Regions from separate parts of the Pseudactinotalea sp. Z1732 genome, predicted to be linked through region 2. Evidence: riboswitches for the same ligand, from Rfam matches in the RefSeq annotation. Region 2 holds a riboswitch; each other region holds the start of a gene.
The links. Region 2 has a riboswitch for cyclic di-AMP ahead of ACPL7H_RS19130 (LysM peptidoglycan-binding domain-containing protein). Riboswitches for the same ligand answer to the same signal wherever they lie in the genome.
Positions count from the first base shown of each region.

Region 1 (7,373 bases), on a different contig from region 2:
AAGCAGAGCGAATCCGAGCATCACCCCACCGACGAACATGAGCAGGAAGTTGATACCGGCTAGCGCCCCGAGCGCACCGGAGTCCACGACCTCGCCCTGGACCATCGACACAGCGGTGCTGCCCAGCATGCCCGCGGCGAGCGCGACCAGCGCGAGGCTGAGCACGACCCGCACCACTCGGCGGAACCTGCTCCCGGCGTCGACCCGGTGACGGTGCAGGTGGAGCACAGCGGTGAATGCGAGATAGGCGAGGCCGTGCACGATGCCGGACAGCACAAAGAGGGGATTGAGGCCGAACTCGTCACTGGCGGCGCTGTACTGTCCCGTGAGCGCGAAGGTGGCCGCATCGTTCAGCGCGATGGCTGAGATTCCGGCAGCGCCGAGCAGGGCTAGGACGGTGGCCGTCCTCGCGGTGGCGGATGTGTTCATGGGAGTTTCTCCTTGATCTACGGGCTACTGTGGAGCCCGTTGGCTCCACTCTTCCGACCGGTCCCCGAGGAAGCCTCACCCGAGGCGATGAGGTTGCCGCCCGCTAGGACGATCTGTTCTCGTCCATCCGGACGAGGCGCATTCGGTTGCGCCGGTGGCACACTGTGATGTATGCGTCCGCCGCGGCTGGCCGAGGTCGGTCTTGTGACCGCTGGGTTCACCGCGTCGGTGATCCTCACCTGGGGCGATCCGTGGATCGACCTGTTCTTCGCGGGCGTACTCCTGTCGTCACTGCTACTCCTTGCCCGCCATGTCGGGTCGGGCGTGCTGCGCTCGCGGCAGGCCCGGCGTCACGAGCAAGACGTCGCCGCGATCGATAGGGATGAAGCGGTGCGGGACGCGGTCGAACAGGAACGTGCCAGGCTCTCGGCCGAGATCGACCGCTCGGTGCGCCGCTCGCTACTCGCCGTGGGCCGACTCGTCCCCCGCGCGGAGGCCGCTCTCGCCACGGGTGCCGATCCCCGTCCGGAACTCCTCGCGATCCAGGCCGAGTCCCGTGCCGCCATGGCGGAACTGCGCCGACAACTCGGACTCATCGGCTCCGGGAGCCGCGCGGCGGGTGTTCTGCCCACTCCCCCGGTCGCCGAGGCGGTCCAGGGCAAGAGCGACCGGTTAAGGACCATCAACCGCGGTGACGTCATCCTCACCCTCACCGTTCTCGTGCTGAGCGTCACCGAGGCGCTCGCCTACGCAGAGCCCGGCAGTGCGTGGTGGACCACCGGCATCATGGCGCTCACCGTGCTGCCTCGCCGGCTCATGCCGGTCGCCACTGTGCTGGCGGGGGCGGCAGTGCTTCTCCTCGGGGCCATGCTGGACGCGGCGGTCACTGACGGGTTCTCCTTCCCGATCATCGTCGGACTGCTGCTCTGGAGCGTTCTCGAGGTCCGACCCGGCATGGCCTCCATGGCATCGGCTGCGGGCCTCTACACCGCTGCGATCGGCAGCCGTTTCGCCCACGAACCCGAGAACGGACCCATCAACGTCCTCGTGCTCGGCATCGTCGCCGTCTGTGCCCTCATCGTCGGCCACAGCCGCCGCGTCCGGGAACGTGCCGACGAGGGCGCCGGGGCGCACGAGGCCGAACTCACCTCAGCCCGAGAGCGCGCCACCGAGAGGACGCGCCAGGCCATGGCACGTGAACTCCATGACGTCGCTTCGCATGCCGTGAGCCTCGTCGCGGTCCAAGCCGGCGCGGCCGAACTCGCCTGGCCGCAGGACCCAGCCGCGACGCGTGCGGGGGTGCAGGCAGTGGGCGACACCGTGTCGACCGCCCTGGGCGAACTCGACGTCCAGTCATGGGGGACGGGTTCGGCACCCGCATGGGATGACATCGAGCGGATTGTGGCCCGCCTCCAGGGTGCCGGCCTCGACATCCGGCTCACTGCCTCCGGACGCCCACCAGACGTACTGCTGCCGGTTGTGCACCGCCTCGTCCAGGAAGCCCTGACCAACGTGCTCAAGCACGCGGACGGGGCCACCGCATACGTCACCATCGGCAGCGACGAGCAGTGCACGCATCTGGAGGTGACCGACGACGGGCCGGGCCGCACGGTGGCAGTAGCAGGGTTCGGGCTGGCCGGACTCGAGGACCGCGTCACCGCCGTGGGAGGTCGGCTGCTCGTCGGACCGGGGGATGGCGGCGGTTTCGCATTGCGGGCCGTTCTGCCCCATGAGCCGACACAACTGCGCGGGAGGGCCCGGCCGTGACGATCCGTGTCCTGCTCGCCGACGACCACGCCATGATGCGGGCGGGTTTGGCCGGCGTGCTCGGCTCCGATCCCGAGATCGAGATCGTCGGGGAGGCGCAGGACGGCGCCGCGGCCGTCTCCCAGGCCCGGCGGTTACGTCCGGACGTGGTGCTCATGGACATCGAGATGCCGGGGATCGACGGGGTGACCGCCATCGGGCGCCTGGCCACGGCGGCTCCCGCAGCACGCTGCCTCGTGCTGACGACGTTTGACGTCGATGAGTACGTGCTCGGTGCGCTGCGGGCGGGAGCCGCCGGCTTCCTCCTGAAGACCACACCGCCTCGGGATCTCATCCAGGGGGTCAAGGACTGCGCCGCAGGGGGATCGGCGCTCGGACCCACTGTGGTGCGGCGCCTCGTTGCCTCCTATGTAGGCGCAGCGCGCGAGCCGGTTCCCGGGCTGGAGTTGCTCACCGAACGCGAGCGCGAGGTGCTCGCAGTCATGGCGCGCGGGCTGAGCAACGCCGAGATCGGTGCCGAACTGCACCTCACGGAGAACACCGTGCGCACCCACGTCGCCCACATTCTCGCCAAACTGGGGGTGCGGGACAGGGTCCAGGCAGTGATCCTCGCCCACCGCGCCGGGATCGCCTGAGGGGATCGGCCTACGGTTCTCCTGCGCGAGCGGTCGGGGGGAACCAGCGTGAGTATCGGAGTGCCCGCGATCGCCCTCGTCGTCGGCGCCATTGGCATCCTTGGAACCGTCTTGACCGTCCCGGCATGGGCGCGCACATCCGGCTTCGCACGTCAGGGCGCCGAACAGTCCTGGGGTTGCGCACGTTCGGAGGCAGCGCACGTAACGGTCCTCTTGGTTCACTATGGAGCCATGACCTCCCTTGCTCATTCGGACGTGAACCTGCCCCGTGTTCTGGTCGTCGATGACGAAACCCCCTTGGCGCGATTGGTCGCGAACTATCTTGAGCGCGAAGGCTTCGAGGTCCAGACCTGCGCTGACGGCGACGACGCGGTGCAGCGTGCGCGACAGTGGCGACCCGGGGTGGTGGTGCTGGACCTCGGCCTGCCTGGTCTCGATGGCATCGAGGTCTGCCGGAGCGTGCGCACGTTCTCTGACTGCTACATCATCATGCTCACCGCCCGCGTGGAGGAGGTCGACAAACTCAACGGCCTCTCGGTGGGCGCCGATGACTACGTGACCAAGCCGTTCAGCCCACGTGAACTCGTTGCACGCGTGCGGGCGATGCTGCGTCGTCCGCGGCAGAACCCACCGGGCCACCATGGCGCAGTAGCGTCGTTCGGGCCACTGACCGTTGACGCTCTGGGCCGGGAAGTGTCCCTCGACGGCGAAACTGTCCAACTCACGCGCACCGAGTTCGACGTACTCGCAGCACTGGCGGCGCGCCCGCACATGGTCTTCACCCGGCGCCAACTCATCGAGACGGTATGGGGACCCAATTGGGTGGGCGATGACAACCTCGTCGATGTCCATATCGGACATCTGCGACGCAAACTCGGCGACAAGGCATCCGCGCCGAGGTTCATCCGGACCGTACGTGGAGTTGGCTACCGAATGGGGACCGGGTCATGAACAAGCGGCAGCCAAGACAGTGGGGACTGGGCGCTCGGCTCCTGGCAGCGATCGTCGTGGTCCTCTTGGTGGCCGCCGGGACAGCGTGGGGTGTCGCTTCGATGATCGGGCCGATGATCTTCCACGATCACATGCTCATGGCCGAGCCCGCTGACTCCGAGGTCGTGGCTCACGCACGGCAAGCCTTCACCGCGGCATGGACCCTGTCCCTCTCCGTGGCGCTCCTCGTCGCTCTCCTGTCGTCGGTGCTCGTGAGCATCTTCGTCACTCGACGCATCACCAGGGCGTTGGAAAGGGTCCGACAAGCAGCAGTGCAGGTCGCAAGCGGTGACTACAACGTCCATGTGCCAGCGGTCCACATGGGCGCGCAGTTCGATGACCTCGCCGCCGCGTTCAACACCATGGCCACTGACCTAGGCCATATCGAAAAGACCCGAACCCGCATGCTGGGCGACCTGGCCCATGAACTGCGCACCCCGGTGGCGACCCTGGATGGCTACCTCGAAGGGATCGTCGACGGTGTCGTGCCCGCCGGTGAACGGACGATGGGCATGCTGCGTGAGCCGGTCGCACGCCTTGCCCGGCTGGCCCAGGACATAACGCTCGTGACAACCGCCAGCGAGGGCCGCTTGGAGATGCGGTGGCAGCCGCTGCAGGTCCGTGACCTGCTTCAGGACGCCGCAACACAGGCAGGCGTCAAGTCCGCGGACAAGGGCATTGACCTGACGATCGAGGCCACGGAGTCGGAACGCCAGACGGTCATCACCGCGGACCCTGACCGGCTCGGGCAGGTCCTGACCAACCTGCTGGACAACGCCGTGCGGCACACCCCAACGGGAGGTCACGTCCAATTGGGTGCCAACCGGAGTGGATCGCGACTGCGGTTGTGGGTCCAGGACAACGGCGGTGGGATAGCCGCCGAGCACCTGCCCCACCTGTTCGAGCGCTTCTACCGTGCCGATGCGGCTCGTGACCGCGCGCACGGAGGGTCAGGAATCGGGCTTGCCATCAGCCGCTCCATCGTCCAGGCCCACGGTGGCAGCATGGAAGCGGCCAGCACCGGGCTTGGCCACGGCGCCGTCTTCACCATCGAACTGCCCTTGGGTCGGCAGCCTTCGCAGGCCTGAGACCGACTCCACCGCACACGTCTTCGGCAGTGGCCGCGCTGGAAAGGGTGCGCCCTCATCCGCAGCCACAGCACGAGCATCGGCCCGCCCTGGGCCGGACGGGCCGATGCCGCAACTGAGATATGCGGTCAGAGCACGCGGATGAACGTGGGGTTGCTATGGAAGATCGGGCCCTCGTACAGGGCGGTACCGGGGTTTCGGGCGGCGATGTTGTCGCCGTTGCCGGTGTAGATACCCACATGACCGGGCCACGCCACCAGATCGCCGGGCTGGGCCTCGGCTGCCGAGACTATGCGTCCGGCGCCCGCCTGGGCACCGGACGTCCGAGGCAGGCTTACCCCGAATTGGGCGAAGACGTAGGCGGTGAAGCCCGAGCAATCAAAGCCCGCCGGGGTAGAGCCGCCCCACACATACGGGGTGCCCACGTAGCGGCGGGCGACGTCCACGACCGCGGAACCGGAGGCAGAGGCAGTGCTCGCGGTCTGCTCGCTTGATTCGCCGGAGGAGGAATCCTCGGTCTGCTGCTCCTGCTGTTGAGCCGGCTGCTCGGTGCGCTGCCCGGTGCGGGAGGCCGGAGCGGCACGCGGGGTGGGGCGCTCCGGCGCAGTGATGACAGGCGCTGGCGGTGGGGGTGGGGGTGGGGGTGGAGCTTCGGAGGAGACCTCAGCGACGGCGACGTGCCAGTCGATGCCCTCATCGACAGTGACGGTTGGTGAGGTGACCACCTTATCGATGTCGACGTCGGCGTCGAGCACCACGTTGGCCAGGGCGCCGGCCCCGAAACTCGAACTCGACACCTGGGGGACGGCCGCAGCGCTGGAGGCGCCCATTGTGAGCACCAGTCCGGAGGAGGCGAAGACGGCCAGCGCCCGTCTGCCGGTGGTCCCAGTGACTGAGTCAGCGAAAACGGTCAGTGGGGTGGAGGGGCGGCACGCCGCGCGGTGTCGGGCGCCGGTTGTTGGTTCAGTCAATTCGGTTCTCCAGTTCGCCTACGAGGTCAGTTGTCGGGTTCGGATTGGAGACTTACCCGGTCTGCCTGGCTCCCCAGGCGGGACTTCACCCCTAGGTGCTCGCGCACCGACGGCTGGGTCCCCCGCCCCTGCCACGGCGTTGATCGGTGACCACGGTGCGGTGGCAGGGTTCGGCGTCCGCTTGTGGGCTTCCCGCACGGCGGGAGCAAGAGTGACAGTACATACCGCGAACCCTCAGATCACGGTTAGATCACGGCATTACCGAATGCTTCATCAAACCTTCATCGTCATCCCCCGCCTCGGCGACTGCACGCCCGCCGCTCCTGTCGTAGCGTCGGGGCGGCCGAGACCTTGCCGCCTGCGCTGCAGAAGGCACCTGATTCGAGACGAAAAGCCGAGAATCTCGGGCGCAGTGGTTGCCTGGATGACCCCCACTAGGACGGTGGAAGAACATGAAAAGAATGGCGGCGCTGGTGCTGATCCGCGCCGGCTGCTCCTCGTTGGATCCGGCCTCCGAGCCCACCGCCGGAGGTGGTGAAGCCGCGTTCCTCGCCACCCATGACTTGGCCGGCATGGAGGTCGCAGAGATGATCGACCACCTGGACCGGCTCGGTGGAAAGGAACGCCCCACCGACTACATCGCCTCCATCCGGCCCGATGAACTGGTGCTCTCCGACGGGCAGCAGGAACTGGCCGAAGTGCTCATCGATGAAGAATTGGCGACCTATGCGAACGGTTTCGCCGGCTTCTGGTTGCCACGCGATCTGCAGGGCACCATCAAGGTCAACCATGACGGCCTGACGGGTACAGCCGAGTTCTCCACCACCGACGAGGTCGCCACCTGCCTCACCACCCTCCAACTGATATAGGTCGCGGTCACAACCTGTGCCAATCTCGGAGCAGCAGGACGGCGCACCGGTGAGCGCGGCGCACGCGGCTAGCGACGCCGGGCAAGCCGCCGCACCCCATAGCCGCGTCATCGGACTGGACGCGGCGCGGGCGCTGGCCATCCTGGGCATGCTCGCGGTCAACGTCGGTCCGCTCTATGACGATGGCATCGCCGGGCTGGTCATGCGGCTGCCGCACGGGCGGGCTTCATTGTTGTTCGTGCTGCTGGCCGGGATCGGGTACTCGTTCCTGACCCGCCGGGCCCGCGACGGTGCCGCGCCACCCTGGGGGCAGGTGTTGTGGCGGACGGTTCTGCTGAGCCTGATCGGGCTGAGCACTCAGTTGGCGGGTCATGGCGCCAAGGTGATCTTGACCACCTATGCGGTGCTGTTTCTCGTGGGACTGGTGGTGGTGCGGGCCCCCTCATGGCTGCTGCTGACCGCCTCGATCGCGGCAACTGCCGCTGGACCACTGGTGTGGCTGGGTGTCCAACTCAGAACCGGTGAGGTCTTCGACCGGGAGCCCGCCACGCTACTGGATGCGCCCGGGCAGATCGTGGCCTCGACATTCCTGACCGGGCCGTACCCGGTGATCACCTGGCTCGG
Region 1 covers NZ_JBMPQC010000016.1:15,569-22,941, reverse strand. Annotated here, with positions in the region: gene ACPL7H_RS17790 (hypothetical protein) at 1-429, opposite strand, end outside; gene ACPL7H_RS17785 (histidine kinase) at 601-2,196, shown strand; gene ACPL7H_RS17780 (response regulator) at 2,193-2,831, shown strand; gene ACPL7H_RS17775 (response regulator) at 3,063-3,782, shown strand; gene ACPL7H_RS17770 (sensor histidine kinase) at 3,779-4,909, shown strand; gene ACPL7H_RS17765 (C40 family peptidase) at 5,038-5,880, opposite strand; cyclic di-AMP (ydaO/yuaA leader) riboswitch at 5,881-6,029, opposite strand; gene ACPL7H_RS17760 (CueP family metal-binding protein) at 6,333-6,749, shown strand; gene ACPL7H_RS17755 (heparan-alpha-glucosaminide N-acetyltransferase domain-containing protein) at 6,766-7,373, shown strand, end outside.
Region 1: it holds a riboswitch for cyclic di-AMP, as region 2 does, so the genes downstream of both, ACPL7H_RS17765 (C40 family peptidase) here and ACPL7H_RS19130 (LysM peptidoglycan-binding domain-containing protein) in region 2, are expected to answer to the same signal.

Region 2 (7,373 bases):
CGGTGCAGGGATCTGCGTGGCACCGGCACCGATGACAGCCCGGGCATGCAGGTCCATCCAGCGTCCGACAGCGGTCAGCCGCTCGTCATCGCGTGGCGGAATCGCACCGCGACCGTCCGGCCCGATGTTCAGCAGCAGGTTGCCGTTCTTGGAGACGGTGTCCACGAGCATGCGGACCAGGAGGTCGGGGGGTTTGAAGTCGAGGTTGTCCCGGTGGTACCCCCAGGTGCCGTTGAGCGTCTGGCACGCTTCCCAAACCACTTCCTCGCCGTTGCGGCGCATCGGAGCGTCGGGTTGGTACTGCTCGGGAGTCACCAGATCCCCTGGGATGCCGAGGCGGTCGTTGACGACGATCCCGGGCTGCAACTCGCGTGTCATCGCCAGGAGGGCCTCGGCGTCCCAGTCCCCGGGGCCCTTGCCTTCCCAGCCGTCCCGCGCCTCGGGGTAGGTGAAGTCGTAGAACAAGTAGTCCAGCCGCCCGTAGTTGGTCAGCACCTCCCGCGCCTGACCGTGCAGGTACTCCCGGTAGCGGTTCATATCCCGGGTCTTGTTCCGCTCCCGGGCGTCGGGCAGATCCCGCAGGGGGTGGTGGTAGTCGATAGTGAAGTCCGGGTGGTGCCAGTCGATCACCGAGAAGTACAGACCGACCCGCAGCCCTTCGGCACGGACGGCCTCGACGAACTCGCGGACCAGGTCCCGGCCGGCCGTTGCCATCGAGTTGTAATCGGACAGTGCCGAGTCCCATAGGGCGAAGCCCTCGTGATGCTTGGCAGTCAGGACCGCATAGCGCATGCCGGCGTCCTTGGCCGCTCTCGCGATCGCCTTGGCATCGAACCGGTCAGGGTCGAAGAACTCAGCGTTCTTCTCGTACTCCTGCGCCGGGGTGCGCTCGCGCGTCATCACCCACTCGTGGCGAGCCAGGCCGCTGTAGAGCCCGAAATGCACGAAGAGCCCGAAACGGTCGTGTGTGAACCATCCACCTTCACCTGTCACCATGATCTCCCTCTCTGCTCATCGCGCGCTTTGCCACCGGAGCCGACGTTCACTCGGCGTCCTTCAGGTTCCACACCATCGGCAGACCGTCGCCCTCACCTCCGGTGGAGTAGTCGTGGGTGACCTCCTGCAACTGTGCCATCCGTTCCTGCCAGGCGACGTTGACCGGCAGATCGCGTAGCGCTCCGAGCAGTGCGGCATAGTCGTCACACTGGATGACCTGGAACACGTCTCTCCCGCTGCGCCAGATGCGCCAGTCGTGCACGCCGGTGCGGCGCATCGCCGCTACCAGCGCTCGTGGGACCTGGCGGTGTGCCTCCTCGTAGGCCTGCTCGGCACCGGCTTTCAGCCTGGTGTGAATGGCAACTCTCATCCCAGCGCTCCACTTCGGTCAGCGATGGCGTGCTCGATCTCCCACGACTGTAAGCCTGGGACGCTGCCCATGACAGCGATGTCCTTTTGAGGTGGGTCCCGCGCATGCGAACAGACTAGGCATAGGAGGTTCGTCTAGCCGGTTTCAGAACCACTCCTCAGTATGTGATGTCCAGGCTCAGCAACCGGCCCACCACCGCCACGTAGCCCAGGCCGGCGAAGGCCAGGGAGAAGAACGCCGCGCTGCCCGCAGACCACCAGCGCCGCCGGCGCAGCGAACCCACCAGACGCATCCCGGCCGGGATCACCGCCAACACCGCCACCAGGGTCAGCAACTGCGCCACCCGGATCAGCAGGGCCGGGGCGCTACCGGAGCCCATCAGCATTGCGGCCACCACCGCCCACAGACCCACCGCGAGCAAGGCCACCGCCGCACCGACCGTGCACGCCAGCCGCAGCCACCGGTCCTCTCGCGAGGTCTGCAGGCGGCCCCGGTAGCGCCGGCGCACCAGCGCCGCTACCGGGCGGCCGAGCAGCCCGACCACCAGCACCACCGAGGTCCCCACCAGCACCCACGGCACCAGCGCCAACGTTGCCGGCAGCGGTTCCAGCGCGATCGCCGGGTGCAGCCCCACGACCCGCACCTGCCCATCGACGACGTCGGCGCCCAGGCGTTGCTGCCCGCCGACCTCCTGCCACACCCAGGGCTCCACTTCCGCCAGCACTCGCGGTGACCCGGAGGCGTCCACCAGCGCGTCCATTGTGAGGGTGCCGTCGCCGGTCGCGCTGATCGTGACCGGTACGAGCGCGGAGTACAGCCGCACGAAGTTGCTCTGCACCCCCCGGGTGGTCATGTAGGACCCGGCGAGCACCTGCGCGTGCTCCCCGGCGGTGGCGGTCGGCTCCGGAGCGGTGCGGGTGTCGGGGAAGTACCGGTCGGTGAACCCGTGCACGAGTTGATCGCGGATCACGGCGGTCGACATCGGACCCACGCCTGAACTGTTCAGTCCGATGTAGATCCCGGTGCCGGTCTCGGGATAGATCTGCATCTCGGCGTGGAAGACGTAGGTGTCCCCGCCGTGGCCTACGATGCGCTGGCCGTTGCGGTCCAGTTCATACAACCCCAGGCCGGTGCGCGGCCCGCCGGCCAGCCCGCCGAGGGTGACGGCGCCGAACGCCGGCTCGGCCAAGGTGCGCAGCGACTCCGGGGACAGCATCTGGGAGCCGGGGTCGCCGACTTCGCCCGCCAGCAGGGTGAGCATGAGGGCGCTCAGGTCCGCAGCCGTGGCGCTCATCGCCCCAGCGGGTGCGAGGCCGATCAGTTCGAAGGGTGCCGGCTCGGCGCGCAGGTGCGGGTAGCCGCCGGACATCTGCTCGGCCAGTTCGGTGGGCAGCGGTTGGGCGAAGGTCGCGGTGGACATCCCGGCCGGGGTGAAGATGTGCTCGTCGGCGTAGTCGGCGAAGTCCATCCCGCTCACGCGTTCCACGACGTAGCCGGCCAGGGCGTTGCCGTAGTTGGAGTACGACGGCGTGGTGCCGGGGGCGTAGATCTGCCGCGGCGGGTCGGTCAGCATCTCGCGCAGCGGCGGGACGTCGCCGGCCGGGTCGACGAAGACACCGGCCAGGCGTTCTTCGAAGCCGGCGGTGTGGGACAGCAGGTGGCGCAGCGTGATCGGTTCGTCGTAGGTGGTGGGGATGTCGAGGTCGATGTAGTCGGCGACCGGGTCATCCAGGCCCACGGCCCCGTCTTCGACCAGTTGCATGACGGCGATTCCGACCACCACTTTGCTGATCGAGCCGACCCGGAACAGCGTGCGCTGGGCATCCACCGGCTGCGGCACCGAGTCAGGGTCGTCGGCGCCGGAGCCGGAGCCGGAGCCGGAGCCGGAGCCGGTGTCGGCGTAGCCGTAGCCACGTTCGGTGACCACCTCGCCCTCGTGGACCACCGAGACCGCTGCCCCGGCCACGCCCTCACGTTCCAGCGCGGCGGGCAGGAAGCCATCCAGCCAGGCCTCGGTGTCCTCGCTGGTCAGCGCGGCGGCCGCCTCGGCCGAGGACGGAGCGGCCGGAGGGTCCGGTGGCGGGTTCACCGGGGCGCCCTGCTGGGCTGCACACCCGGCCAGGACCGCGGCGAGGACGACGGCGATGCTCGCGGCGATCCACGACCGCCGGCGGCGCTGAGGTGCTCCGGCAGGCGGTGCCATGGCCGGCGTGCGAGGCGGGCCGTGGCCTGTACGTGCTGAGTGAGTTCCCACGAGCCCTGACCCTAGGGGCCGCCGACATCACCCCACCCCCGAAGTCAGCATCAATCGGCTGAAACCGCCCCCTCAGCCGACCAGTGCTGGCTTCGTCGCTGAGGCCGCCTGATCATGGGCGAGCAGCCCGGTCCGCAAACGCATCGGCCCGCCCCGAAGTTCGGGGCGGGCCGATGACTCGCACGCGGCAGTTGAGTCCGTGAGCCGGTCAGGCCACCCGGATGAAGGTCGGGTTGGCCCGCCAGATCTTGCTCTCGTGCAGCGCGGTGCCGGGGTTACGGGCGGCGATGTGGTTGCCGTTGCCGGTGTAGATACCGATGTGCCCCGGCCACCACACCAGGTCCCCGGGCTGGGCCTGGCTGGCGGAGACCACCTGGCCGGCGCTGCGCTGGGCCCCGGAGTTGCGCGGCAGGTTGATGCCGGCCTGGGCGTACACGTAGGAGGTGAACCCGGAGCAGTCGAACCCAGCCGGGGTGGATCCACCCCACACGTACGGGGTGCCCACGAACTGGCGGGCGATGTTGACGATCGCACTGCCAGAGGCACTGGCCTGCGGGGAGGGCGCAGCGGAGCGCTGGCCGTCACGGGAGGCCGTGTCGGCCCCTCGTTGCACGGATGCCGATCCCGAGCCCGACGTTGACGCCGATCCCGAGCCCGACACCGACCCTGACGACGAGGCCGACCCCGACGACGATCCCGACCCACCGGGGATGGTGAGTTCGTCACCGGGGAAGATCAGCGCGTCAGCACCCAGGCCGTTGGCGTCGATGATCGCCTGGACGCCGGCGCCGTACCGCGCCGCGATAGCCGCGACGGTGTCACCGCGGCTCACGGTGTGGGTGGCGCCACCAGCGCTGGCGGTCACCGAACCTGTGGGGATGGTGAGTTCGTCACCGGGGAAGATCAGCGCATCGGAGCGAAGGCCGTTTGCGTCGATGATCCCCTGGATGCTGGCGCCATGTTCGGCGGCGATATTGCCGACGGTGTCACCGGCGTTCACGGTGTAGGTCTCGTCCGGGTCGGCGCTGGCTGCGGGCATCGCCAGCCCGAAGGCCAGGCCCGCGGTGGCCACACCGGCCGTACCGCGACGGGCCACCTTTCCCACCGGCAGGTCGGAGAGGAAGGTGGTGGGACGCACGTCGGCTCGGTGCCGCGCGCGTGTGGTGCTGTGTAGTGTCATGGTGTTTTCTCCGGTTGCCTTCGGGGTTAGCTGTCGGGTTCGGGTCGGATAAACACCCGGCCTGGCCGTGGCCAGACTTCACCCCAGGGACCAGCACGCCGGTCCCGTCTTCATGGGTCCCCCGCCCCTGCCATGGCGGCTAATGGACCGCGGACGGTGGCAGAGTTCGGCGTCCGCCCACGGACTTCCAGGTTCGGAAGTGCCGCGACCGTAACCCGCCCACGACGCATTGTCACGGTTCGGTAACATAAGTCACAATTAGGTCACGGTGCGGCTCCGGGGACTCGGTTCACAAGCCCCCGTCCGCGACCGGCTGATGCCCGCGAGCAGGACGGCGATTGCGGGCAGTCCGACGGCACTCATCACTCCACCCCCGCCTCCCGCCGCGTCCGCGCATTGGCGTGCACCGACCACCGCGGCACCCACCGCCCCAGCGCCGCGATCACGGCGCCCGAGAGCACCCCCATCGACACGATCCCGGCGGCCAGCGATCCGAGCGCCGCGCCGGCTGAGACCACCAACGGGCCGGCCGCCCCCCGGTGTCGGCGACAACCGCCAGAACCCAGCACCCGTGGCGAGGGCCCTTGACACCGCATACCGCGCACCTGTCGCCCGGACCGCGGAGCCCGCGTCGATCCCTGGGCCGGACCTGGAAGGCAAAACACCACGGTGCCGCAAACTGGCAAGAAAAGTATCATTCGCGTGCGAGGCGCCTCGGGGGCCGTAGCAAAGTTGTGAGTTATCGCATCATCGCTACTTCGTCATAACTTTTGGCGTGAGTTAATTATGACCTTCTGCCATGATGGGTCCATGGCCATAACTTTCGGTGAGGACCCGGTCCGCGCAGAAGTGTCCGACATCCTGGCCCGCATCGCGGCTGGGGAGACCGTCGACCAGGAACGTGAACGCAAGCATGTGGATCTAAAGGAAGAGACCGGGCGCCGCGACCGTTCGGGACAGGTCGGCCCGGGCGAGGAACGAAGCGCGGCAGTGGCGCAGCAATTGGCCGCTGAGGCAGCATGCATGGCAAATACGCCTGGCGGAGGTGCGCTCATCGTCGGCGTAGGCAACGACGGCACCGTGCTGGGCGCTGCAACGGATGCAGAGTGGCTCAGGCATCGCATCTATGAGATCACCGGACGGCTGCTCACAGTGGACATCGCCGAGAGTGAAGTCCAAGGCAAGCGGCTGCTCGTCATCATCTCACCGCCGGCCGTCGAACCGGTTCGCATCAGTGGTCGGATCCATTGGCGAGTGAATGACAATTGTGTCGAAGTTGATGCCGCCACGTGGCACGCACGTCGCATGCGGACTCTCAACTATGACTGGTCCGGAGACACATCAACCACACCTGCGTCTGCGGCCCGGCCACAAGCGCTGGACCTAGCCCGGGAGTTCCTGCACGACAGTGGCGAGAGCGAAGCCGAGCAGGTTGCGGGTAGTACTGATAGTCAACTCTTGCGTCGACTTAACGCAGTTACCGGCGAGGGCATGCTTACCAATGCTGGCGTCCTGGTCTTCGTCGGTCGGCAGAGCCCTAGCCTCGACTACGTCCGTCGCGAGTATGCCGGTGGCGACAGCGCCACACGCGTGAACCGCAGCGGTCGCTCTCTACTCGAAGAACTCTCTGAAGTGTTCTTGGCGACTGATGCCCACAACGCAACCCGGCACGTTCAAGCCGGCCTGGTGATACGGCAGATCCGAGAGATCCCAGAACTGGCTGCCCGTGAAGCTATCGTCAACGGCGTCGCGCACCGGGAATGGGGGTCCTCGGCCCCCACCATCGTGGAGCACATCGGGCGCACACTACGAGTCACGAGCCCAGGTGGCTTCTTCGGGGGTGTCAACTCATCCAATATCATCACTCACCCGTCGCAGTCGCGAAACGCTGCTCTTACCCAACTCTTGGCCGACTTGAAGGTCGCCGAACGAGAGGGCATCGGCGTAGACCGAATGGTGCGCGAGATGGTGAGAGCCGGGCACCAGCCACCCGATATCCGTGAAATTAGCGGACCGTTCATACGAGCCTCACTGGTCGGTGACTCGCTGGACCAACCCTGGATCGCGTGGCTCGGTTCGATCGAACCGAAGAACGAATCGATGGATGTCTACTCTCTCCTGCTCCTGCGCCGGCTGGTAACCGTTGGTTGGGTCGACGCGATTCAAGCCGCTCCACTGATCCAATTGACACTCGAAGAAGCACGCGGCGCCATCTCCAAACTCTCGCAGGCAAACATTGACGGACGACCGCTCCTGATCATCGCCAAGGGAACACCAGAAGGCACTGAAGCGGTGTGGAGACTGCATCCAGCCGCCGCAGAGTCTCTGGCAGCGCATGATCGGACAGCCGGTCATATTCGAGGTCTCCCCACCCGGCCCGAGATCGCCCGTTCCTATGCGCAAGCGCGTGGACGGATCAGTAGTACTGAACTGGGTTCCCTCGTCGGTGCCAGTCCCAGCAACGTGGGCGGAGTCCTCAAACGCCTAGCAACCGAAGATGTGCTCGCTCCCTCAAGCACAACGGGCCGGGGGCGCGGGTTCTACTACAAGTGGATCGGGCCTACTGAATAAGT
Region 2 covers NZ_JBMPQC010000030.1:3,857-11,229, forward strand. Annotated here, with positions in the region: gene ACPL7H_RS19115 (alpha-L-fucosidase) at 1-996, opposite strand, end outside; gene ACPL7H_RS19120 (L-rhamnose mutarotase) at 1,043-1,366, opposite strand; gene ACPL7H_RS19125 (serine hydrolase domain-containing protein) at 1,524-3,569, opposite strand; gene ACPL7H_RS19130 (LysM peptidoglycan-binding domain-containing protein) at 3,829-4,800, opposite strand; cyclic di-AMP (ydaO/yuaA leader) riboswitch at 4,802-4,951, opposite strand; gene ACPL7H_RS19135 (hypothetical protein) at 5,163-5,321, opposite strand; gene ACPL7H_RS19140 (ATP-binding protein) at 5,611-7,371, shown strand.

Region 3 (7,373 bases), on a different contig from region 2:
GTCGACGATGCCGTTGTTGCGCAGCACCCTCGCCAGCACCGCGGCATCGATGCTCTCCTCGAAGTCGATCGTGACCACCACCGGCGAGCGGTGTGCCGGGTCGGCCACGAAGGGGGTGGCGAAGTCACGCTCGGTGGTCCACTGGTACAGCAGCTGGGAGGACTGCGCGGTGCGCGCCGCGGCGAAGTCCAGGCCGCCCTGGTCGTTCAACCAGTCGACCTGCTCGGCCAACAGCACCAGGGTGGCGATCGCCGGGGTGTTCACGGTCTGGTCCTGCCGGGAGTTGGCCAGCGCCGCGGGAAGGGACAACGACGCCGGCGCCCAGCGCTGACCCAGTTCCTCGACCCGCTCGATCGCGGCCGGGGACAACAGGGCCAGCCACAGGCCGCCGTCGGAGCCCAGGGCCTTCTGTGGGGCGAAGTAGTAGGCGTCGGTCTGGCTCACGTCCACCTCCACCCCACCCGCGGCCGAGGTGCCGTCGACGAGCATCAGGGCACCGTCGTCGTCGACCCTTCTGACCGGGGTGAGGGTGCCGGTGGAGGTCTCGTTGTGGACCCAGCAGTAGGCATCGATCCCCGCAGCGGCCTCGGGGGAGCGGGTGCTGCCGGGTTCGGCGGTGAGGATCTGCGGGTCGGCCAGGAACGGTGCGCCGCTCGCGGCGGCGGCGAACTTGGCGCCGAACTCCCCGGCCCGGACGTGCTGGGAGCGGGTGCGGATCAATCCGAAGGTGGCCGCGTCCCAGAACATCGAGGCGCCACCGTTGCCCAGGGCCACCTCGTACCCCTCGGGGAGGTTGAACAGGGCAGCGAGACCCTCCCGGACGCGGCCGACCAGGGAGCGCACCGGGGGCTGACGGTGGGAGGTGCCCAGCAGCGTGGTGCCCAGGGCGGCCAGCGCCTGGCTCTGCTCCGGCCTGATGCGCGCGGGACCGGAGCCGAACCGGCCGTCCGCGGGACGGATCGAGGCCGGGATGGCGATCGCGGGATCGTTCATGGGCACGATCATCGCAGGTCCGCCGGCCTCGCCAGGAGCGCTGCGGCGCGCGGCCGGCCGGCCCTGGGCGGGAGAGTTGCCGGCAGGGCGCGCAGGAGGTGCGGCGCACCCGGTCCGGAGCCGGACGCCGGGCACTAGGCTGACGGGAGGAATGCGGCGACCACCAAGGGGCAGGCACGTGAGCGACCTGATCGACACCACGGAGATGTATCTCAAGACCGTGTTCGAACTGATCGAGGACGGCGTGGTGCCCCTGCGCGCCCGGATCGCGGAGCGTCTGGGTCACTCCGGGCCCACCGTGTCCCAGACGGTGGCGCGCATGGAACGGGACGGCCTGATGGTGGTCTCCGGTGACCGGCACCTGGAACTGACCGATGAGGGCCTGCGGCGGGCCACCCAGGTGATGCGCAAGCACCGCCTGGCCGAACGGCTGCTGACCGATGTGATCAAACTCGACTGGCCCTACGTGCACGAAGAGGCCTGCCGGTGGGAGCACGTGATGAGCGAGCGGGTGGAGCAGCAGTTGCTCGAACTGCTCGAGCGCCCGCGGGAGGATCCCTACGGCAACACCATCCCCGGCCCCGCCGAGATCGGGCAGCCCGTCGCCGGTGTCGCCGAACTGCCCGGTACGTCCCTGAGCACCGCTATCACCGCCGATCCGGCCCACTACACGCTGGTGCGGATCGGGGAGCCGCTGCAGGTGGATGTGGAGCTGCTGACCGAGTTCGAGCGCGTCGGGTTGGTGCCCGGGGTGGGCTTCCGCGCCCAGACCGACGGCGCAGCGGTAGACCTGACCGTGAACGGACAGAGTCTGGAGCTCACCGAGGACACCGTGGGGCACCTGTTCGTCAGCGCCGCCGAGCCGGGGTGATCCGGTGCCCGTAGCGGGTGTCCGTGTGACGCCCGCGTGCGTTCGGGACGGGGCGCCGGAGGGCCCGCCGGCAGGTGCTCGGTGCCGTGGATCTAGCACAGCCGCAGCCCGCGCGCTCGCTGGGCGGGTCACGAGAGCGGCGTCCTGCATGTGGCGCAGTCCACATTGTGGCGATGACACAGCGTCTCGTCGATCGCGCCGTTGCCTCGGAATTCCACCATTTTCTGGGGACGTAGGCGCCAGGGGCAGATCCTGTGAACCATTTCACAGAACCAATTGTGACCGGAATGTGACTTTTGCCGGGTGCGTCGGGTAACGTCAGCCGTGCTCGTCGTCCCCTCCATCGATGAGTACCCGCAGGCGGCGCCGAACCCTGTCACCGCCAGCAGGTCCCGACAGACGCAATTGACAGGGACGGGGGACCCAACCTTTGGTGCGCGAGCACCTAGGGGTGAAGTCCCACCTGGTTCGCCAGGTAAGACCGGGTGAATCTCCAACCCGAACCCGACAGCTCACCCCGTAGGCGCGTGGAGAAGATTTTGACTCAACGCACAACCGGAGCCCGCCACCGCGCAGCGTGCCGGCCCTCCACCCCCCTGACCGCTTTCGGCACCACAGTGGCCGGCACCACCGGTCGTCGTGCACTGGCCGTAGTTGCTTCCTCCGGACTGGCGCTGACCATGGGCGCCTCCACCGCGGCCGCTGCCCCCCAGGTGTCCAACTCCGCTTCCGGCCTCGGTTCGCTGGCCAACGTGGTGCTCGATGGTGACCGCGACTCCGTCAGCACCTCGCCGACCATCTCGGTCGACGCCGACACCGACTGGTCCTTCACCGCGGCCGTGGTGAGTTCCGAGGCCCCGCCACCACCTCCGCCCCCACCGCCCCCGCCGGCGGCGACCACGCAGCGGCCCACCGCGGCCACCGCCCCGGCGGCCCGCACCGGCAACCGCACCGCCGCTCCGGCTCAGGAGGAGACGCAGCAGGCGGAGGAGCAGCAGGCCGAGGAGCCCGCGAGCGAATCCACGCAGAGCGCCGCACCCGCGTCCGGTTCCGGCTCTGCCGTGGTGAACCTGGCCCGCCGGTACACGGGCACCCCGTACGTGTACGGCGGTAGCACTCCGGCCGGGTTCGACTGCTCCGGCTTCACCGCCTACGTGTACGCCCAGTTCGGTGTCTCCCTGCCCCGGTCGTCCTCGGCCCAGCGCAACGCCGGCCGTGTGGTCTCGGCTTCTGAGGCGCGGCCCGGCGACCTGGTCTGGTGGCCCGGACACGTGGGCATCTACACCGGCAACGGCCAGCACATCGCGGCTCGCAACCCCAGTTCACCCCTGCACGAGGGCCCGATCTGGAACTCGAGCCCCACGTTCATCCGTGTGATGGGCTGACCGGCACACGCACCACTCACAACGGCTCGTCCCGCATCGGGGCGGGCCGTTGTGCTGTGCGCACCGGTGCGTCGTGTACCTGCGTGCCCGTGCGGAGAGGTGCTGGCACAGGCACCGATGAACAGCTCCGATGAGACAGCTATAAGATTTTCCGGCGACATGCCCCGCAACCGTCAGGCTTGTAGCACAATGGTCAAGATCAGCCCAAAAAACGGGGGTAGACCGGTATGGAACGCGAACCCACGATCCTCGTCGGAGTCGACGGATCAGCCGCCAGCCTGAACGCACTGGACTGGGCGTTGGCCCACGCCGGAAAGTCGGGTTGGAACCTGCACCTGGTGTGTGCCTACGCGCTGCCCACCTTCGCCGCCGGAACCATCGACGGCGGGTATGCCACCCTGGACGACACCGCCATCCGCGACGGCGCGCAAGCGGTCCTGGACGAGGCCCTCACCCGCTGTGAGGGCGTGGGTGTGCAGGTGACCAGCGCCCTGGAGACCGGCGACGCGGCCGGAGTGTTGGTGGACCTGTCCGCCCAGGTGCGCCTCGCCGTCGTCGGCACCCGGGGCCGGTCCGGATTCGCCGAACGGATCCTGGGCACCGTCTCCTCGGCGCTACCGGCCCACTCCCACTGCCCCACCGTGGTGGTGCCGCACCGGGAGGGCGAGGACGACGAGGACGCCGGTCTGCCGTTGCCGGTGCGCCGGATCGTGGTGGGCGTGGACGGGTCGGACTCGGCCAAACTCGCCCTGAACGTGGCCATCGACGAGGCCGAACGGTGGGAGGCGGAACTGACCGCCGTGGTCGGTGTGCCGATGGGCGCCGGCGCCGGCCTGCTGGGCTGGCTGCCCTCCGGGGTGGACCGGGAGACCCTGCTGGCCGACGTCAAGACCGGCCTGGACGTCACGGTGGACCGGGCCAGTCAGGGTCGTTCGGTGCAGGTGCGCCGGCACGCCCTGGATGGCACCGGAGCGGCGCTGCTGTCGGAGTTCTCCACCGCGGTGGACCTGGTGGTGGTCGGCTCGCGCGGCCGCGGCGGCTTCACCGGGATGCTGCTGGGCTCCACGTCCCAGACCGTGCTGCATCACTCCCGTTGCCCGGTCATGGTGGTGCCCACCAGCAGCACCGACGATCCCGAGGACCACGCCTTCAACTGGAAGCGGCGCCGGCACTAAGCCGCCAGCCCGCCACCCCACGGCGCCCACCCGGCCCCCGCGGCACCCCCACCCCCACCCCACCCCCAACCCGTCCCTGCGGCGGCGAGGGCGAGCGTGAGCGTCGAGGGCGAGCCTTGGGGGACTCGCCTTCGGCTGGGAGGCTCGCCCTCGGCGGCGGCGGCTATGGCGGCGGCGGAGGCGGGGTGGCGACGGCGGTGGCGTTGGGGTGGCGACGGCGGCGGGGGGGCTACCGGGCGCTGCGCAGCACCCGGCCCAGGGTGTCCATGAGGCGGTCCAGGTCCGACTCGGTCACCGTCAGCGGCGGGGCGAAGCGGATGGTGTTGTCGTGGGTCTCCTTGGCCAGGATGCCCTCGGCGGCCAGCCGCTCACTGACCTCACGCCCGGACAGAGACACCACGTCCAGGCCCATCCACAAGCCGATCACCCGGGCGTCGGTGGCCAGCCCGTCGGCAACCAGATCCTTGGCCGGGCCCTCCAGCCTCGGACCGAGGTCGCGCGCCCGGGCCTGGAACTCACCCGTGGCCAGCAGTTCCGTCACCGCGATCCCCACCGCACACGCCAACGGGTTGCCGCCGAAGGTGGACCCGTGCGTACCGGCGGTCATCACACCGAGCACATCGGCCCGGCCCACCACCGCAGAGACCGGCACGATTCCACCACCGAGGGCCTTGCCCAGCGTGGTCAGGTCCGCGCGCACGCCGAACAGCTCCTGGGTGAGGGTGGCCCCGGTGCGGCCGAGGCCGGACTGGATCTCATCGAGCACCAGCAGTGTGTTCGTCTCATCGCAAGCCGCGCGCACCTGCTCCAGGTAGCCCTCCGGCGGGATCATCACCCCGTTCTCGCCCTGGACCGGCTCCAGCAGCACGGCCACGGTGTCCGGCGTGATCGCCGCGCGCACCGAGGCGGCGTCACCGTAGGGCACGACGACGAAGCCCGGGGTGTAGGGACCGAATCCTTCCCGGGCAGCCGGGTCGGTGGAGGCGGAGATGATCGTGGTGGTGCGGCCGTGGAAGGCGCCGTCGGCCACGATGATCTCGGCCCGGTCGGCCGGCACGCCCTTGACCTCATACCCCCACTTGCGGGCGGTCTTGATCGCGGTCTCCACCGCCTCGGCGCCGGTGTTCATCGGGAGCAGCATCTCGGTGCCGGTCAACTCCGTGACCGCGCCGGCGAACCGCTCCAGATGCTCATGGCTCACCGCCCTGGAGGTCAGGGTGAGCCGGTCCAACTGGTCCTTGGCGGCCCGGACCAGGTGCGGGTGGCGGTGACCGAAGTTCAGCGCCGAGTACCCGGCCAGGCAGTCCAGGTACTCCCGGCCGCTGGTGTCGGTGACCATCGCGCCCTCGGCGGTGGCCAGCTCCACCTCCAGCGGGTGATAGTTCGGCGCCAGCGGTCCGGGTGCGTTCGTGGTGTGGGGGTTGTTCGTCATCGTGCGACCTCCTCGTCGGTGACTCGCGGGAATCACTGGGCTGCGCCGTCGTCGGCCTCACCCGGGCGCAGGGCGCCCAGGGCGGGTAGTGCGCTCGCGGCTGCGTCGTCGTCGGCCTTGGTTGAACTCCGCAGGATCAGGGTGCAGCACTTGGCGCCGCCACCGCCCTTGAGCAGTTCGGAGGTGTCCACCGCGATCGGCTCCAATCCGCGCTCGCGGGCCTGCGCGGCCAGGTTGGTCGCTCCCGGTGCGTGCACCACGTGGGTACCGTCGCTGACGGCGTTCAGGCCCAGGGCCTGGGCGTCGGCGTCGCCGGCCACGATCGCCTCGGGGAACATGCGCTGCAGCACCCGCTGGGAGCCGGGGGAGAAGGCGGGCGGGTAGTAGGCGATCAGGTCATCGCGCAGGATGGTCAGTGCGGTGTCGAGGTGGTAAAAGCGCGGGTCCACCAGTTGCAGCGAGATCACCGGGCGGCCGAAGACCTCCTGGGCTTCGGAGTGCGCGGCGGCGGAGGTGCGAAAACCGGTCCCGGCCAGGATGTACCCGTTGGTGCACAGCAGGTCCCCCTCGCCCTCGTTGGTCTCGGCGGCCTCGACGGGAGTGAACCCGGCCCGGCCCAACCAGTCCAGGTACGCCGGGGCTTCGCCGGCGCGCTCGTTGTGCCGGAACCTGGCGGAGTAGGCGATGCCGCCGATCACGGTGGCACCGTTGGCGGCGTAGACCATGTCCGGGTACTGCGGCAGCGGGTCGATCACGTCGACGGTGTGCCCCAGGTCCGCATAGGTGCGGCGCAGCGTGTCCCACTGGCTCATCGCGCGGTCGACGTCGGTGGAGACCTTGGCGTTCATCCAGGGGTTGATCTCGTAGGAGACCGTGAAGTGCGTGGGTGGGCACATCAGATAGTGAGCGGGCATCGATGCTCCTTCGGTTCGTGGTCCAAGCCCTGGCCTGGTGGGCCCGGTGCCGGATCGCGGGTGCGGCCCCTGGGTGGTGGGCCACACATGTGATTGTCACAGAAACCCGCGCGTTGTGTGGGGGTGGCTGGATTACCGGCGGGGCTGGTGTGTGCCCTACGATCGGTGCGCGAGAAGTGTGGGCCCGGGTTCGCTCCGGCCCGGTGCTGCTCGCCCCCGCCCCCGTAGCTCAGGGGATAGAGCAACCGCCTCCTAAGCGGTAGGTCGCGCGTTCGAATCGCGCCGGGGGCGCTGGAGTTGGGCGCCGGTGCGGGGCACTGGCGGTGGGGCGCGCTCAGCGCCGGCGCGCCGGTCAGCACTAGCCCTTGGGCGATGCGCATCGTCTCGTTGAACGCCAGGGGCGGAACCCGCTTTCCCGAGTTGACGCCGTGGATCAAGTCGTGTGCGGCTGATCTCCTCTGCCTGCAGGAGGTGACCCGCACCCCGGGCGTGCAGGCTGGACGTGTGACCGGGGCCCGCGATCTCCAGCGGGCGCCGAGCAGAGACCCTAGGCTGGAGACATGAAGGTTCTCGTTGTGGTCCTGCTCGTCCTGTGGGTGCTGG
Region 3 covers NZ_JBMPQC010000005.1:236,982-244,354, reverse strand. Annotated here, with positions in the region: gene serC (phosphoserine transaminase) at 1-993, opposite strand, end outside; gene ACPL7H_RS11850 (iron dependent repressor, metal binding and dimerization domain protein) at 1,172-1,864, shown strand; cyclic di-AMP (ydaO/yuaA leader) riboswitch at 2,235-2,404, shown strand; gene ACPL7H_RS11845 (C40 family peptidase) at 2,404-3,249, shown strand; gene ACPL7H_RS11840 (universal stress protein) at 3,477-4,424, shown strand; gene rocD (ornithine--oxo-acid transaminase) at 4,654-5,856, opposite strand; gene ddaH (dimethylargininase) at 5,889-6,770, opposite strand; tRNA gene ACPL7H_RS11825 (tRNA-Arg) at 6,989-7,061, shown strand; gene ACPL7H_RS11820 (hypothetical protein) at 7,331-7,373, shown strand, end outside.
Region 3: it holds a riboswitch for cyclic di-AMP, as region 2 does, so the genes downstream of both, ACPL7H_RS11845 (C40 family peptidase) here and ACPL7H_RS19130 (LysM peptidoglycan-binding domain-containing protein) in region 2, are expected to answer to the same signal.

Region 4 (7,373 bases), on a different contig from region 2:
GTGCGGGCGGGCGAGTTGCGTCGTCGTCGGGTCGTTCCAAGGGATTAGGGGTACGTGGCTGGGCGCGTTGGATGTGGCGCCAGTTGACCAGCATGCGGGTGGCGTTGCTGCTGCTGTTGCTGTTGACGGTGGTGGCCATGCCCGGGGCGTTCTTTCCCCAGCGGCGGGTCGACCCCAACCTGGTGAACCAGTTCTATGCGGACAATCCGACCCTGGCGTCCTGGCTGGACCGGGCGTACATGTTCGATGTGTTCTCCTCGCCGTGGTTCTCCGCGGTCTATCTGCTGTTGTTCACTTCCCTGATCGGGTGCATCGTGCCGCGAAGCATTGCCCATGCCAGGGCGTTGCGGGCCGAACCGACCAAGGTGCCGGCTCGGTTCTCCCGGTTTCCGGTGCGCTCCCAGCGCTTGGTGCACGCAACTCCTGAACAGGTGCGTGCGCGCCTGCATGAAGGCATGGGACGGCGCTACCGGACCAGATTGGGCACCGAGAACAAGCCCAGGCAAGGCGCGGTGCATACTATCTCCGCTGAGCGCGGGTACGGCAAGGAGACCGGCAATATCATCTTCCATCTAGCGTTGGTGGGGCTGCTGGTGGTCACGGCCTGGGGGGAACTGGTGCATTACCGGGGGCAGGCGATGATCACCGAGGGATCCACCTTCGTCAACTCTGCGCTGGACTATGATTTCTTCGAGGCCGGGGCGTTGTTCGACGTCGATGCGGTGGACCCTTACCGGATCCGTCTTGATGAGTTCGTGCCGGAGTTTACCGTCGATGCCCAGGCCCGGGACTTCACCGCCTACGTCACCTTGTTCGAGACCGACGGTACCACCAGCGAGCCGACGATCCGGGTGAACCACCCCCTGAGCGTGGGCGGGTCGCGGGTGTATCTGATGGGCAACGGGTTCGCCCCGGACCTGACCATCATCGATGCCAGCGGGCAGGTCGCCCACGACGGGCCGGTGCCGTTCATTCCGGCCGATGATGACCCGGGGTATGGCTCCACCGGGGTGGTGATGGTGCCCTCTGCGAATGACGGGGAGTTGCAGTTGGCGTTCAATGGCTCGCTGCTGCCCACCGCAGCGCAGGATGCGGAGGGTGCCTATGTGTCCTCGATCCACCCGCTACCGATGGACCCGGTGATGCTGCTGCAGATGTACACCGGGGACTTGGGCCTGGACGAGGGCGTGCCGCGCAATATGTTCGTGCTGGACACCGATGGTCTGGAGCAGGTCATCACTACCGGGCAGGACGGCACCGAAGGTCCGGTGCAACTGGAGCTGCGCCCGGGCCAGAGCGTGGACCTGCCCGACGGGCAGGGTACGTTGACCTTCAACGACCTGCCCCGGTTCGTGGCGTTGGACCTGCGTTATGACCCGGCCCCGCTTTGGCAGGGGATCTTCGCCACGCTGGCTTTCGGCGGGTTGATCGCCGCGCTGTTTCTGCCCCGGCGGCGGATCTGGGTGCGTCTGGTGCCCGGGGAGCGGGGCACGACAGTGGTGCATGCCGCAGCATTGGCGCGCAATGACGACTCAGGTCTGCGCGGTGAACTTGATCGGGTCCTGAGTGTATTGCCCGGTCCGGGCGCAAGGGAGAAAAAATGAACGAGCAACTGGGCACGATTAGCACGTTGTTGATTTACGGCACCATCAGCGCCTACGTGGTGGCGATGGTGGGCTTCGCGGTGGACCTGTCCGGGTTCGGCAAGGGGGCAGACCCGGGCCGGGCCCGCAAGGCGGTGGGCATCGCGATGAGCACCAGTTGGCTCGGGCTGATCTTTCACGTCGGGGCAGTGGTGCTGCGCGCGATCGCCGCCGAGCGGGTGCCGTGGGCGGACATGTATGAGTTCACCCTGATGTCGACGATGTTCACCATGGTGGTGTTCATGGTGGTCAACCGGCACAAGGATGTCCGTTACCTGGGGACGCTGGTCTTGCTGATCAACGTGGTCGCGCTGCTCATTGCTATCACGCTGCTGTACACCGTCGCCGACGGGGTGCAGCCGGCACTGCAGTCCTACTGGCTGGTGATCCACGTATCGGTTGCCTCGCTGGCGACCGCGTTGTTCTGCGTGGGCGCAGCACTGTCAGTGCTGCAACTGGTGCGTGGAGGTGACGAACGACGGCGGGAAGCCGAGCATGCCCAGTCCGGCGGATCAAGGCGGCAGCCGTTAGGCGGCCGCGGTGTCGAGGGCCGTAGCGGTGCGCACGGTGCTCGCACGGGCAGTGCTAGCGCAGGCGCCGACGGCACCCGGGGTGCCACGCTGGTGGCGCAGGAGGCACAGCCCACCGAGGGTGAAGTCGCATCGATGGACCTGGGCGGACAGGAGCCACAGACGTTGCCGGCCCGGCCCACGTTCTGGTCCCGGCTGTTGGACGCCTTCCCCGCAGAGGAGACCCTGGAGCGATTGTCCTACCGGCTGAACGCCGTGGGCCTAGTGGGCTGGACCTTCGTGCTCATCACCGGATCGATCTGGGCCGAGTACGCCTGGGGCCGGGCGTGGGGCTGGGACCCCAAGGAGGTCGTCTCGCTGATGGTGTGGATCATCTATGCCGCATACTGCCACGTGCGGCTGACCACCGGCTGGAGCAAGAAGGCCTTCGCCTACTTCTCCCTGGCCGGGTTCGCGGCACTGATGTTCAACTACTACGGCGTGAACATTTTCATCAACTCCCTGCACTCCTACGCCGGGGTCTGAGCGGGCAACAACTGCGTTCGTCGGGTAGGGGCCAATGGCGGTGACATGGCGGGTCAGTGACGAGGGGCCAGTTCGTCACCGGCGCCACAGCCGCAACGCTGCCTCCAGTGGGCCGCGGGAGAAGAAGTGCCGCCAGGCCACCGCCGCTCCTACCAGCACCAGTGCCATCACCGCGGTGATGGCCAGACCGTCCTGGGCGGTCTGCGGCCCGGGACGCACCACCTGCGCGATGGCGAACAAGTGGACCACATACACCGTCAGCGCCAACTGCCCCGTGGCCACCAGCGGCCAACCAAAGCGGCCCAGGTAAGGCAGCACCAATAGTGTCAGGGCCAGCACCGCCACGGCCGAGGCGCTGCCCCGGATCAGCCACAACGGCATCTGCGAATGCGCCGCCGCCGAGAGGAACCAGTCCACAGCCGGCTCTCTACCGGGCCGCCCCAGGAACACTTCCAGCACCCGGGAGCCGAGTTCGGCAATCAAGGTCAGCACCACTGCCGCCACAGTCAGCCGTATCTGGACCCACCGGTCGTGCAGCCGCAACCGGCCTAGCCACATCCCGAATAGGAACGGCGCGAGCCAGGTGATCACCGGGTAGGGCCCGGTCAGCAGTGTCGAGGCCACGATCTGCCCCGGCGCGTCCAGCATCGTGGCAGGCTCGCGGTCGAAGACCTCACCGGTTCGCAGTTGGACACCCAGCCACACCAGTGGCCCAGCGGCAACTGCCACGATCGAGGCGGTCAGCAGCAGCCCGGACGGTGCCCGCACCACCACCAGTCCCACGAGGAAGAGCACCGCATAGGTGGTCAGGATGACATCAGAGCCATGACCCGCTAACTGAGTACTCAACCCGATCAGGCTCAGCAGAACCGTCCGCCACAACACCTGCCCCCACGGCAGCGCGCCACCGTCACGGGCTCGCCGGGTCAGCAACGAGTACCCGATCCCGGCCAGCAGCACGAACAACAATGAGGCCCGCCCGTGCGGCAACCGCATGACGAGCCCAGCAATGCCGTCGTCATACAGCGGACCGATGTTGACCGCGACCATGCCCACGATGGCCAGCGCCCGTGCCGCGTCCAGCCCGGTGACCCGGCCATGGGGTGCGCTGGCATCCGGGGAGGCGCCTGCCGTGTGCGCCGCGCTCACCGATGCGCCATCCTGCTGCTCCGCCCTGGCACAGGTTGTGACCGCGCCCATCCAAGTGTCATGTCGACCCGGTGAAGGGACCCTGGGCCGACTAGGTGCGAGGCCCTCTGAGCCCCTCCGCGGCCGGCCCGGGCGTTCCTACGTCAGTTGGAGGGTGGTGAGGCAGGTCGCGCCCTCGTCGGTGGTGGAGAAGTCGGCTGACCCGGTCAGGCCGTCATAGTGAACCTCAATGGTGCCCTGGACATCGCGCGGCAACCAGAAGCCGGCGAAGCCGTTCGCATAGGTCGTCACCTCTTCATCGATGAGCACCTCGCCTGTTGCATCGTCGAGGATCCGCACCTGGAGGTCCTCGTCGGTCAGCTCACCCTGGCATGTGGTCAGGCTGTGGTAGAAGCACTCGTGAGTCTGGTTCACGTAGGGGGCTACGGAGAGGTAGAAACGGTCCTCGGGCATGGGCAGGGTAAGTTCTTGCTGCCCATCGGAGAACATCAGTTCATCGGCTCGGATGGAGGCCATGTAGTCGGTGGGGCGTTCGGGCCCACCGAGTCGATCGAGGTGGTCGATCATCTCCGCGACCTCCATGCCGGCCAGGTCATGGGTGGCGAGGAACTCGGCTTCATCACCCTCGGTGGTTGGCTCGGAGGCCGGATCCGCCGAGGAGCAGCCGGCGAGGATCAGCACCAGCGCCCCGACGATCGCCGCAATTCTTTTCACGTTCTTCCACCTGTCCTATCAGTCCCGGCGCATCTTCTGACCAGCACGGCAGCAGGTCATACTTACCAAGGATTCTTGCCGATCAACTGGGTCATCGTAGGCAACTGCTGCTGCCGAGAGTTTAGGTCTTTCGTCCCGGACCCAGGCGGAGCCTTCCTGCGGCGCCTATTTGAATCGCCCCAGCAGGCCGTTCTGGGCCGGCGCGGGCGCAAGTAGCCCTGTCAACTGATGGTGGCGAGGAGTTCGTTGCAGGCTTCCTCGCAGGCTCGGCACGCCTCTGCGCAGATGCGGCAATGGTCATGGGCCTGTGCGTGACGGGCGCACTCATCGCCGCAGGACTGACAAGCCTGGGCGCAGGCCTGCAACTGAGCACGGATGAGGTTAGCGTCATGACCGGTTTGTCGGGACAGCATGCGGGCCGTGGCATCGCAGATGTCGGCGCAGTCCAGGTTGGTACGTATGCACGTGCGCAACTCGGCAACCATTTCCTCGCTCAGACAAGCGTCTGCGCAGGCGGTACACGCCTGGGAACAGGCCACGAGGGCATCGATCGTTCGGGCCAGTAGATCCCGGTCCAGAGTGATCTGGGCAGGGTGGGTATCCATCATCTCTGCGGTTCTCATTGTCGCTCCCGTTTCGATAACCATCACAGCATTGGCTCTCGACGTTACGACAGCAGCGGCAGGCATGCAGCCGGCGAGGCGGGGTGTGACGATGAAGGTTTGATGAAGTATTCCGGTAATCCCGTGATCAAACCGTGATCTGAGGATTTGCGGTATGTACTGTCACTCTTGCTCCCGCCGTGCGGGAAGCCCACAAGCGGACGCCGAACCCTGCCACCGCACCGTGGTCACCGATCAACGCCGTGGCAGGGGCGGGGGACCCAACCGTCGGTGCGCGAGCACCTAGGGGTGAAGTCCCGCCTGGGAAGCCAGGTGAGACCGGGTGAATCTCCAACCCGAACCCGACAACTGACCTCGTAGGCGAACTGGAGAACCGAATTGACTGAACCAACAACCGGCGCCCGACACCGCGCGGCCTGCCGCCCCTCCACCCCACTGACCGTTCTTGGTCACGCAGTCACTGGGACCACCGGCAGACGGGCGCTGGCCGTCTTTGCCTCCTCCGGCTTGGCGCTCACCATGGGCGCCTCCAGCGCTGTAGCCCTCCCCCAGGTGTCGAGTTCGAGTTCCGGCGTTGGCTCCCTGGCCAACGTGGTGCTCGACGCCGACCTCGACAAGGTGACCACCTCACCGACCGTCTCGGTCGATGCAGACATCGCCTGGGACTTCGCCGCCGCCGAGGTCTCCTCCGAAGCCCCGCCCCCTCCCCCGCCGCCAGAGCCGGTCATCACCGCGCCGCAGCGCCCCACCCAGGACGCCGCCCCGGCCTCCCGCACCGGGCAGCGCACCGAGCAGCCGGCTCAACAGCCGGAGCAGCAGGCCGAGGAGCAGGCCGGGGAAGGCTCGGGCGGGTCCAGCGAGCAGGTCGCAAGCACCTCTTCCGGTTCTGCGGTCGTGGACGTCGCCCGCCGCTATGTAGGCACCCCGTATGTGTGGGGCGGCTCCACCCCGGCGGGCTTTGATTGCTCGGGCTTCACCGCCTACGTCTTCGCCCAATTCGGGGTAAGCCTGCCTCGGACATCCGGTGCCCAGGCGGGCGCCGGACGCATCGTCTCGGCAGCCGAAGCCCAGCCCGGCGATCTGGTGGCGTGGCCCGGTCACGTGGGCATCTACACCGGCAATGGCAACAACATCGCCGCCCGAAACCCCGGCACCGCGCTGTACGAGGGACCCATCTTCCATAACAACCCCACGTTCATCCGCGTGCTCTGACCGCAGATCTCAGCACTCTGCATCGGCCCGCCCTGCCCCAGGGGCGGGCCGATGCTCGTGCTGTGGGTGCCGACGAGGACGCATCCCTTGAGGTGCCCATTGGAGTTGATATCAAGCCTGTGAATGCTGACGACTTAACGGCAGTTCGATAGTGAACACCGCGCCGTGGCCAAGCCCCGCGCTGTCCGCTCTCACACTGCCCGCATGGGCCTGGGCGATGGAGTGGCTGATGGCAAGGCCGATCCCCGACCCTCCGTGCGCGCGGTCACGAGCAGCATCGGCACGGTAGAAGCGCTCGAACAGGTGGGGCAGATGCTCGGCGGCTATTCCGCTGCCATTGTCCTGCACCCACAAACGCAGGCGCGATCCAATCCGGTCGGCGCCCAACTGGACCTGACCTCCCTTGGGGGTGTGCCGCACGGCGTTGTCCAGCAAATTTGTCAAGACCTGCCCGAGCCGGTCAGGGTCGGCGGTGATGACCGCCTGGCGTTCTGACCTTGTGGCCACGATCGCCAGGTCAATGTCCTTGCTAGTGCACTTCACGCTTGCCTGTGCTGCGGCGTCTTCGAGCAGGTCACCGACCCGCACCAGCTGCCATCGCATTTCTAAGCGTCCCTCGCTAGCGGCAGTCACCAGGGCCATGTCCTGGGCCAGACGGGCAAGTCGTGCCACCTGCTCACGCAGCATGACTATGGTCGGTTCATCAGCCGGCACGACACCGTCCACAATCCCTTCGAGGTAGCCATCCAGCGTCGCCACCGGGGTGCGCAATTCATGAGCCAGGTCGCCCAACATGCGAGTGCGGGTCTGTTCGATCCCACCAAGGTCGGTGGCCATGGTGTTGAACGCGCCGGCGAGGTCATCGAACTGCGCACCCATGCGGACCGCTGGCACATGGACGTTGTAGTCACCGCTGGCGACCTTCGCTGCTGCTTGGCGGAGGCGTTCTAACGCCATGGTGATGCGTCGAGTAAGGA
Region 4 covers NZ_JBMPQC010000029.1:2,954-10,326, forward strand. Annotated here, with positions in the region: gene resB (cytochrome c biogenesis protein ResB) at 93-1,604, shown strand; gene ccsB (c-type cytochrome biogenesis protein CcsB) at 1,601-2,698, shown strand; gene ACPL7H_RS19070 (heparan-alpha-glucosaminide N-acetyltransferase domain-containing protein) at 2,774-3,847, opposite strand; gene ACPL7H_RS19075 (CueP family metal-binding protein) at 3,986-4,561, opposite strand; gene ACPL7H_RS19080 (four-helix bundle copper-binding protein) at 4,783-5,184, opposite strand; cyclic di-AMP (ydaO/yuaA leader) riboswitch at 5,413-5,562, shown strand; gene ACPL7H_RS19085 (C40 family peptidase) at 5,563-6,396, shown strand; gene ACPL7H_RS19090 (ATP-binding protein) at 6,508-7,373, opposite strand, start outside.
Region 4: it holds a riboswitch for cyclic di-AMP, as region 2 does, so the genes downstream of both, ACPL7H_RS19085 (C40 family peptidase) here and ACPL7H_RS19130 (LysM peptidoglycan-binding domain-containing protein) in region 2, are expected to answer to the same signal.